Regions from separate parts of the Cereibacter azotoformans genome, predicted to be linked through region 3. Evidence: riboswitches for the same ligand, from Rfam matches in the RefSeq annotation. Region 3 holds a riboswitch; each other region holds the start of a gene.

Region 1 (3,268 bases), on a different replicon from region 3:
GGCCGACCAGACCAGCGCGAAAGCCAGAAGCATCGTCGGCCGCGCCCGCAGCGGGCCTCCGTCGCGGGGGGCTGCGGCCCGCGAGGCCAGCGAGAGGATCATTCCCGACATCGCCCCCATGGTCAATGCGTGAAGCGCGTCCATCTCGGCGATGGGCACCAGGTTCAGCCGCGCGAGTCCCACGAGGACGAGCCCCGCCGCCAGCCAGCCAAAGGTGATGTGGAGGAGCAGCAGAAGCCGGTTCGCCCGCACCCGCCAGCCGCGCCAGCCCGCAAGGCGCAGGCCCTGCGCGATCCCCGCGCCGACGAGGCAGAGGGCCGAGACCGTCTCCTCGCCCAGGAAGGCCAGCGCCAGCGCAAGCCAGAGCAACCCCAGCGCGCACCAGCCAAGGACGGGTCGCGGTGCGGGGTCGGGCGCCGGGCTTTGAACCTGCCGCAGCCAGTTCAGCGTGAAGGCCGGCACCATCCGCCCGCCGATGATCGAGATCTTGAGCGCGAAGAACATCCAGCCCACGCGCACCATGGTGGCCGCGTCGGGCAAACCATCCGTGAGCGCGGCCCGCAGATAGAGCGTCTCGGCCAGCCCGTAGGCCAGGACCCCTGCCCCGAAGCCGATCTTGGTCCAGCGCCTGGCCAGCAGCGCCTCGCGCAGCAGCATCCCGGCCAGCGCAAGGAAATAGGCGCAAGCCGCGGGCTGGATCAGCCAGATCGGCGCCGCGGGCCAAAGTCCCGCCAGCACCAGCGCCACCCGCGCCAGCAGCCAGAGCGCGACCAGCGCCATCAGCGGCCGCCCCGACAGCGGGTCCGACCCGCGCCATCCTTGCGCCGCGGTCAGGAAATAGCCGCCGACCGCCGCCGAGCCGAGCCCGAAGAGCATCTCATGCCCGTGCCAGAGGCCCCATGTGCCCAGAACCGGCGCGGCAAGGCCCAGAGCCTCTCCCCACTGCCACCAGACCAGCGCCGCAAGCGCCCAGAGCCCCGCGCCCAGAAAGAGCGGCCGGTGCGGCGCCAGCCAGAGATCATGCAGTCGCGTCATGGGTGCGTCCTTTACGTCCGCCCTTCTGCCGCGACCGGCGCGGCTTGTGAAGCCGTCCCGCGTCCTCTCGTCCCGGCCCTCCGCGTCGGCTTGACAAGGGCGGCCCTTTCGCTCACCACTGCCGCCGCGCTGGTTCCTGTCCGCAAGCGACAGGCGAAGAGGGAATGCCCCAGAGGCAGCCGCCCCCGCGACCGTGACCGGAGAGGTTGTCCATGCCACTGGCCGAAAGGCCGGGAAGGCGGACCGCCGCGGGACCGCAAGGCCCCACATCCGCAAGCCGGGAGACCTGCCAGCGCTGAGACTTACGGGCGGACGGGGTGTTCCGCGGCCGGTGGACCGAGGTGCCGCCTTGTGCCGCCTCCCTCCCCTGGATCGGGCCCCTTTTCCGCCGCAGGACAAGGGACGGCCGATGACCGTGACGCTTCACGTCTGCACCACCTGCCGCGCGGGACAGCCCGTGGCCGAGGGCGATGCCACGCCGGGCCTGCGGCTTCATGCCGCGCTCGCCGCCGATGCCCCCGAGGGCGTCACCGTCCGGCCCGTCGAATGCCTGTCCGCGTGTTCGCAGGGCTGCGCCGTGGCTTTGTCGGCGCCCGGCCGCTGGAGCTATGTCTATGGTCGCCTCGAAGAGGCCGACGCACCCGCGATCCTCGAAGGCGCCGCCGCCTATGCGGGCGCCTCCGACGGCATCGTGCCCTGGCGCGAGCGGCCCGAGATCTTCCGCAAGCAGTCGCTTGCCCGCCTTCCCCCCATCGGAGAGATGCCATGACCGACCTTGCCAAGATCCCCGTCACGGTGATCACGGGCTTCCTCGGCGCCGGAAAGACCACGCTGATCCGGCACCTGATGCAGAACCCGGGCGGGCGCCGCCTTGCGGTCCTGGTCAACGAGTTCGGCACCGTGGGCGTCGATGGCGACCTGATCCGCGCCTGCGCCGACGAGAACTGCCCCGACGAGGCGATCGTGGAGCTGGCGAACGGCTGCCTCTGCTGCACCGTGGCCGACGAGTTCATCCCCACCATCGAGGCGCTGATGGCGCTGCCCAGGCGCCCCGATCACATCCTGATCGAGACCTCGGGCCTTGCGCTGCCGAAGCCGCTCCTGAAGGCCTTCGACTGGCCCGCCATCCGCTCGCGCATCACGGTCGATGGCGTGATCGCTCTGGCCGATGCCGAGGCCGTCGCCGCGGGCCGCTTTGCCCCCGATGCCGACGCCGTGGCCGCGCAGGCCCAGGCCGAGGGCGCTGATCACGAGACCCCGCTCTCGGAAGTGTTCGAGGATCAGCTCGCCTGTGCCGACCTCGTGCTTCTGACCAAGGCCGATCTCGCGGGCGAGGCGGGCCTTGCCGCCGCGCGCGCGGTGGTCGAGGCGGAATCGCCGCGGCCGATCCCGATCCTCGCCGTGACCGAGGGCGCGGTCGATCCGCAGGTGATCCTCGGGATCGAGGCCGCGGCCGAGGACGATCTCGCCGCCCGCCCGTCGCACCATGACGGGGCCGACGATCACGAGCACGACGATTTCGCCTCGACCGTGGTCGATCTGCCCGAGATCGCCGATCCCGAGCGTCTGGCCGAGGCGATCCGGGCGCTCGCGACCGAGCGCAACGTCCTCCGCGTGAAGGGCCATGTGGCGGTTCAGGGCAAGCCGATGCGGCTTCTCGTGCAGGCGGTGGGTGCGCGCGTCCGCCACCAGTTCGACCGGCCCTGGAGCGGCGCGCGGCAAAGCCGCCTCGTCGTCATCGCCGAGCGCGGCGATCTGGACGAGGCCGCGATCCGGCAGGATCTTCTGGCACGGATCGGCTGAGCCATGCATGTCGTCTTCCGCGAAAGCCACGGGCTCGAGGAGACTGCGACCCCGTTCGATCCCGGCCAGACGCCCGCGGATCTGGTGGTCCTGTCCTTCTCCGACAGCGATCTCGGGGCCTTCGCGGCGGGCTGGCACCGGGCGAAGGGCGGCCTGCCCGCGACCCGGCTTCTGAACCTCGTGGCGCTGCGCCATCCGCTCTCCATCGACACCTACGCCGAGACGGTGCTGGCCCATGCCAAGGCGATCCTGATCCGGCTGATCGGCGGCGAGAGCTACTGGAGCTACGGGCTGGCCGAGGTGCAGGATCTCTGCCGGCGCCGCGGGATCGCGCTGGCGGTCCTGCCCGCGGACGGGCGCGAGGATCCGGCGCTCGATGCGCTCTCGACGCTGCCGGTCTCGACGCTGCGGCGGCTGTCGGCGCTCTGCG
Region 2 (3,268 bases), on a different replicon from region 3:
GCTCGGACGTGGGCAAGAGCCTGTCTGTGGCGGGCCTCTGCCGCGCCTATGCCCGCCGGGGGCTGCAGGTCGCGCCGTTCAAGGCGCAGAACATGTCGAACAACGCCGCGGTGACCGTGGACGGAGGCGAGATCGGCCGGGCGCAGGCCCTGCAGGCTCGCGCGGCGGGGCTGGCGCCCACCACCGACATGAACCCGGTGCTGCTGAAGCCCGACAGCGACGTGACCGCGCAGCTGGTGGTGCAGGGCCGGGTCGAGGGGCGGCTTTCCGCGGCCGACTACCAGCGGCTGAAGCCCGCCCTGTTGCCGCGGGTGGTGGAAAGCCTGAACCGGCTCTGCGAGGGCCGCGATCTGGTGCTGATCGAGGGCGCGGGCAGCGGGGCCGAGCGCTATCTGCGCCCGCAGGACATCTCGAACATGGGGCTGGCCTCGGCCGCCGACCTGCCGGCGGTGCTGCTGGCCGATGACTCGCGCGGTGGCGTCACGGCGGCGGTGCTGGGGCATCATCTCCTGTGGACCGCGGCCGAGCGGGCGCGTGTGGCAGGGGTGATCGTGAACAAGTTCCGCGGCGATCCGGCGATCTTCGCACCCGCTGCCGCCGACATCCGGCAGGCGACCGGCTGGCAGGTTCTGGGTCTCGTGCGATGGTCCGAGGCCGCCCGCGCCCTTCCGGCCGAGGATTCGCTGGCGCTGGATCAGGCGCGGCAGCCCGGCCGCGGTCTGGTGATCGCGGTGCCCGAGATCCCGCGGCTGGCCAATGCCTGCGACCTCGACCCGCTGGCGGCCGAGCCGGGGGTGGATCTGCACTGGGTGCGCCCCGGCCATCCGCTGCCCGCCGAGGCCGCCGTGGTGGTCCTGCCGGGCGCGAAATCCACGCGCGCCGCGCTGGAAGCCTTGCGGGCCGAGGGCTGGGACATCGACATCCGCGCCCATCACCGCCGCGGCGGCCGGGTGGTCGGGATCTGCGCAGGCTTCCAGATGCTGGGCCGGCGCGTCACGGACCCCGACGGGATCGAGGGCCCGCCGGGCGAGACCGAGGGCCTGGGCCTGCTGGACATCGACACCGTGATCGGCCCGGCCAAGCGGCTCTGCGAGATCACCGCGACAGACGCGATCAGCGGAACGCGGGTGACCGGCTACGAGATGCACATGGGGGTGACCACGGGCGCAGGCCTCGCCCGCCCGTGGCTGAGCCCGGACGGCCGACCCGAGGGCGCGCTGTCGCCGGACGGCCGGGTGATGGGCAGCTACCTGCACGGCATCTTCGGCGCGGGGGCCTTCCGCGCCCGGTGGCTTCAGGCCATGGGCGGCGCCGGATCGGCCGGGGACCACGCCGCGCGGATAGAGACCGCGCTTGATCGGCTGGCCGACGGGATCGAGGCGGACCTCGATCTCGATGCGCTGCTGAGGCTGGCGCACTAGGCCACCGGGGCGCTTCGGCCGCGGCATACCCGGCGCACCTCGCGGCGTCAGCCCTCGCGGTGGCGGCGATGTGCCTCGGCCACGGCCTCGGTCGCACCCTCGGCCGGACGGGGCCGCGGTGTCGGCGGGTCGGTCTGCGGCTGGCCCGACCAGGGCTGCGGGAATTCCAGCCACTTCTGGATAAAGTTCCACGACTGCTGGTAGCCGTCATGCGGCAGGGTACAGGCCGAGCAGTCCTTGCGCACCAGCCCGTTGCGGTCGGTATAGATCTCATACGGCCCGGGGCAGTCGTAGGCGATCAGCGGGCAGTAGCAGAACAGGCAGTTGAACGCGCGCTTCACCCCCGGATGGCAGGGCAGGAACGGGCAGTCGCGGTTGGTGAAGCCCTTGAAGGCCTCAGGGTTGTGTCTTTCGGCTCCATGGCCACTCCTTCGGTCGCTTGACCGGAAGGCGGAAGGGTGGCTGATCCCGGCGCGAGCGCACGGGCCCATGCCTCCGGGCCCGCCGCCCGGGATGGTCGTCAAGGCCCGGCAGGTCTCCTGGCTCGCGGCTCGGACGCCGGCTGCCCCTTCCCGGCCCATGGGGCCAGTGGCATGGCAGATGGCTCGCCGCTCACAGTTGCGGGGGCAGCGCCGGAGTTGCACCGGCTTCCCTCTTCGCCCGCGGGATCACCGCGGGAACCAGGGCACCGCGACGATGCGGCGGGGGGCCGGTTCTGTCAACCGGGGCCTCGACGCCTTCGCTTTCCGGTTGACAGCCTGCGCGCTGCTCGGGGATGACAGGTGCGTGATCGGTTCACCCGGGCGTTGCTGTGTCCCGAGGATTAAAAGGGAACGCGGCGCGCCCACCTGGGCAAGGCCGCGGGGCCGTGTCCCAAGGCTTGGTGTAGGAGGCCGGGCGCGGAGCCCTCGGCGTAGCGCAGCGCGCGGCCGGTGGTTCCGGTGGGGGCCATCGCCGGTCTTCGGTAGAGGTTCGGGTTGCAAGACCTGGAACCACCACGAGGGTGAGGCGGACCGTGGCGCCAGTGGCGCCGCGTAAGCCGCCGAACGATGACCGACGACAGAATGGCGCTGCTGGAGTTGATTGAAAAGCAGGCCGATACGGACCTTGTCCGCGAGATGCTGGCCTTCGCGGCCGACCGGATCATGGAACTGGAGGTGGAGTTGCGCACCGGCGCCGCCAAGGGTGCTCGCTCACCGCTGCGGGAGGCGCAGCGCAACGGCTACCGGGAACGGGATTGGGACACGAGGGCGGGCCGGATCGCGCTGGAGATCCCGAAGCTTCGGAAGGGAAGCTACCTGCCCAGCTTCCTGGAGCCGCGCCGGACGGCCGAGAAGGCCTTGGTGGCGGTGTTCCAGGGTGAGGAGGATCAGCGGGCCTTCCAGTGGAAGGACCGCCCGACGAACGATGTCCATGGCGTCTCGACGCGGTCGGTGGACGACCTCGTCAAGGCCATGGGCGCGGGCGGCATGTCCAAGAGCCAGGTCAGCCGGCTTTGCAGCGAGATCGACGAGCGGGTGAACGCGTTCCTCTCCCGGCCGCTCGAGGGCGCATGGCCCTATCTCTGGCTCGACGCGACCTATGTGAAGGTGCGCGAGGGCGGGCGGATCGTCAGCCGTGCCGTTATAATCGCCGTGGCGGTGAACGAGGATGGCAAGCGCGAGGTGCTGGGCGTGACCACCGGCTCCTCGGAGGCCGAGACGTTCTGGACCGAGTTTCTGCGCAGCCTCGCCGACCGCGGTCTGCGCGGAGTGAAGCTGGTGATCGCCGACGACCACAAGGGCTTGCGCGCGTTCGTCGGGTCGACCGTCCACCGGACGGTCGCCTGATCCTCCTCACCTCGCCGC
Region 3 (3,268 bases):
GAGGCCTTCGCGGCCGACACGCGCTTCCTCGCGATCCGCAAGCCGCATGCGCTCTCCTCGACGCGCTTCCTCGTTGACGGCAAGGAAAAGGCCGAGGTCCGCATCCTCTCGAGCTTCATCAAGCGCAAGGTGCGGGGGTCCAACAAGAAGTTCGCGAAGGTCCGTGACATCTGGACCGCCGAGGATCTCGACGGCGCGAGGATCGATGCCGAACTTGAGCGGCACCATGCGATGAAGAGCCTCCCCGTCGAGGGGGTGCTCGCGATGGACTACGAGGTCAACCGCATCCAGGATTTCAACACGGCAGACTTCCTGTACTTCAAGAATTTCGTCCGGATCGCGAAGGCGTCCGAATGGCGCGAGAACCGCGGGAAGGCCCCGCGGCTCAACAGCCGGCGCGAGGTCTGGTATTTCGGCAATGTCGAGGATGGCGAGCGCGTGCTGGCCCATGTCGCCCGGGCGAGTGACGCCTGCGCGACCGAGCTTGTCGATGCCGAGGGCCGGCGGCTCTGCCTGTCGCTCGCCGAAGCGCCCGAAGTGACGATCGCACCGCGCTGACCGGACGGTGCTTCTACGCGGGATGTGTCCCTCACAGGACTTGTGCAACTGAGCCCCGTAGTCTCCGGGCACGGTCAGCGTCACGGTGAAGTCCTCGTTGATCCGCCACTTGAACGGCTCGGCGCCGGCGGGGATCAGCACTTCGGCGGGCGGTCCGCAGGCGGCGAGGCGGCCGTGCGCTGGCCGCTCCGCCCCCCGGAACCATGCTCCGCATCGAGGCCGGAGCCCCACCGGGTGACACGGCGCCGCCTCCCTGTTTCCGGTATCGGCCCGCGGCCTGCCCGAGTTGCGGCGCTGGTGCGCGGATAACGCTGTTGACAGGGAGCGGCAGACCGGGTTCAACGGCAGCGTCATCGGTTCTTCCGGCAACGGAAGAGGAAAGAGGGAATGCGGTGAGGCCGGATGGCCGACTCCGCGGCTGCCCCCGCAACTGTGAGCGGTGAGCGAGGCCGACATGCCACTGGGCGCCCTGCCCGGGAAGGCCGGCCGAAGCTGTGATCCGCGAGCCAGGAGACCTGCCGCTGGCGCGCGGGGAGCGATCCCGCGCCTTCCACCGGACGCCGGGGTGCGCGTCTGGCGCGAGGCACGGCGCCGGATCGTGCGACCACCTCGGGCCATTCTCCCCTCCGTCCTTTCACACGACCGCCCCGAAGGCGGCAGAAAGGGACGAATGATGAAACTCCACCACGCGCTGCTTGCCGCGGGCCTTCTGATGCCCGCCGCCGCCGAGGCGCATTTCCAGCTGATCCATGTCGAGACGCCGCTGATCGAGGCGCCGGGCGACGTGCCGGTGAAGCTGATCTTCTGGCATCCGTTCGAGAACGGCCACGTGATGGACATGGGGCCGCCGCAGGCGTTCTATGCGGTCAGCCGCGGCGAGAAGATCGACCTCGCGGCCAGCCTGACGCCCTTCACCTTCACCGGCGCCTCGAATGCGGCGCAGGGCTTCGACGCGGTGGTGCCGGTGACGAAGGCGGGCGACTACGTGCTGGTGGTCGAGCCTGCGCCCTATCTGGAACCGTCCGAGGACATCTTCATCCAGCAGTTCGCCAAGGTCTACCTGAACCGGATGGAACTGCCGACCGACTGGACCGAGCCGCAGGGTCTGCCGACCGAGATCCTGCCGCTGGTCAAGCCCTACAACGTCATCGCCGGATCGACCTTCACCGGCCGCGTGCTGTCCGAGGGTCAGCCGGTCGCCGGTGCCGAGATCGAGGTGGAGTTCATGGCGGCCGAGCCCGACATGGCGACGAACGCGCCGAGGACTCCCGTGGCCGGGCCGATGCCGGGTGGCGCGGTGGTCGCGGTCTCGGACGCGGACGGCTATTTCACCTTCGGAATCCCGAAGGCCGGCTGGTGGGGCTTCGCCGCGCTCGGCACCGGGCCGGTGAAGGAGCACGAAGGCAAGGAGCTGAGCCAGGACGCCGTGATCTGGGTGCGCGCCTGGGACGTGGAGTAGATCCATGCACATCGTCGATGGCGCGCTTTCGGGGCCTGTGGTGATCGGCGGTGCGGTGCTGGCCGCGGCCGGCATCGCGCAGGGCCTGCGTCACCTGCCGGTCGAGAAGATCCCCACAGCAGGCGTGCTGTCGGCGACCTTCTTCGTCGCCTCTCTGGTGCATGTTCCGATCGGCCCTTCGTCCGTCCACCTGATCCTGAACGGGCTCGCGGGGCTGGTGCTCGGCTGGGCCGCGTTTCCGGCGCTCTTCGTGGGCCTGCTGCTGCAGGCGGTCTTCTTCGGCTTCGGCGGCGTGACGGTGCTGGGGGTGAACACCTTCGACATCGCGGCCCCGGCCGTGCTGGTGGGGATTCTCTGCCGCAGGGGGCTCGCCGGGCCGCCGGCGGTCGCGGCGATCTGGGGCGCGGTGGGCGGTGCGCTCGCCGTCGCTCTGACGACGCTCTGCGTTGGCGTGGCGCTGGCGCTCTCGGGCGAAGAGTTCATCCCGGCGGCCAAGCTCGTCTTCCTCGCGCATATCCCGGTCATGGCGGTCGAGGCGGCCATCACCGCTGCCGCGGTCTCGCTGGTCCGGCAGGTCAAGCCCGAACTCTTCTCGGTCATGGAGGCCGCAAGATGAAACTCCTGCTCGCGCTGGTCCTCGTTCTGGCGCCGCTGCCGGCCTTTGCGCACAAGGTGATCGCCTCGGTCTATCCTGCGGGCGCGGCCATCGAGGGCGAGATCGGCTTTTCCAACGGCGACATGGCCGCGAACCAGCGGGTGACGGTGACCGATCCCGAGGGCCGGCCGCTCGGCGAGGTGGTGACCGACGCCGCGGGCGCCTTCAGCTTCACGCCGGCCGAGCCGATTGCCCACGTCTTCCACGCCAATCTCGGCGCGGGCCATGTGGCCGAGGTGACGATGCCGGCCGAGGCGGTCGCGGCGCTTCTGGGGAAGGCTTCCCCCGCCACGCCGCCCGGCGCCGGTGCGATTCCACTGACAACCGCCGCACTGGCGGGGGGAGCCGCGCCGCTCTCGCGGGACGAGATCGCCGCCATGCTGCGCGACGAGCTGCGCCCGCTTCGGCAGGAGATCGCGGCCTACAAGGAGAAGAACGACCTTCAGACCATCCTGGGCGGCCTTGGCTGGATTGCGGGGCTCTTCGGGCTCGGCTTCTACCTCGCCGCCCGGCGGCGGATGGCGGGCTGAGGCTTGGGCCACCTCCTGTCCGCCGACGCCGCTGCCCCGCCGCCCGACGGCGGCGCCTTCCGCCGG

Evidence for each region. Region 3 has a riboswitch for cobalamin ahead of LV780_RS18565 (DUF4198 domain-containing protein). Riboswitches for the same ligand answer to the same signal wherever they lie in the genome.
Region 1: it holds a riboswitch for cobalamin, as region 3 does, so the genes downstream of both, LV780_RS06835 (DUF1636 family protein) here and LV780_RS18565 (DUF4198 domain-containing protein) in region 3, are expected to answer to the same signal.
Region 2: it holds a riboswitch for cobalamin, as region 3 does, so the genes downstream of both, LV780_RS20975 (cysteine-rich small domain-containing protein) here and LV780_RS18565 (DUF4198 domain-containing protein) in region 3, are expected to answer to the same signal.

Annotation. Positions count from the first base shown of each region.
Region 1 is NZ_CP090021.1:1,359,714-1,362,981, forward strand. Features, by position in the region: gene LV780_RS06830 (NnrS family protein) at 1-1,035, opposite strand, end outside; cobalamin riboswitch at 1,149-1,343, shown strand; gene LV780_RS06835 (DUF1636 family protein) at 1,445-1,804, shown strand; gene cobW (cobalamin biosynthesis protein CobW) at 1,801-2,838, shown strand; gene cobN (cobaltochelatase subunit CobN) at 2,842-3,268, shown strand, end outside.
Region 2 is NZ_CP090024.1:27,009-30,276, reverse strand. Features, by position in the region: gene LV780_RS20980 (cobyric acid synthase) at 1-1,421, shown strand, start outside; partial or broken gene LV780_RS20975 (cysteine-rich small domain-containing protein) at 1,469-1,842, opposite strand; cobalamin riboswitch at 1,934-2,121, opposite strand; partial or broken gene LV780_RS20970 (IS256 family transposase) at 2,471-3,268, shown strand, end outside.
Region 3 is NZ_CP090022.1:721,086-724,353, forward strand. Features, by position in the region: gene LV780_RS18560 (Pnap_2097 family protein) at 1-558, shown strand, start outside; cobalamin riboswitch at 896-1,095, shown strand; gene LV780_RS18565 (DUF4198 domain-containing protein) at 1,232-2,017, shown strand; gene cbiM (cobalt transporter CbiM) at 2,022-2,633, shown strand; gene LV780_RS18575 (Ig-like domain-containing protein) at 2,630-3,202, shown strand; gene cbiQ (cobalt ECF transporter T component CbiQ) at 3,206-3,268, shown strand, end outside.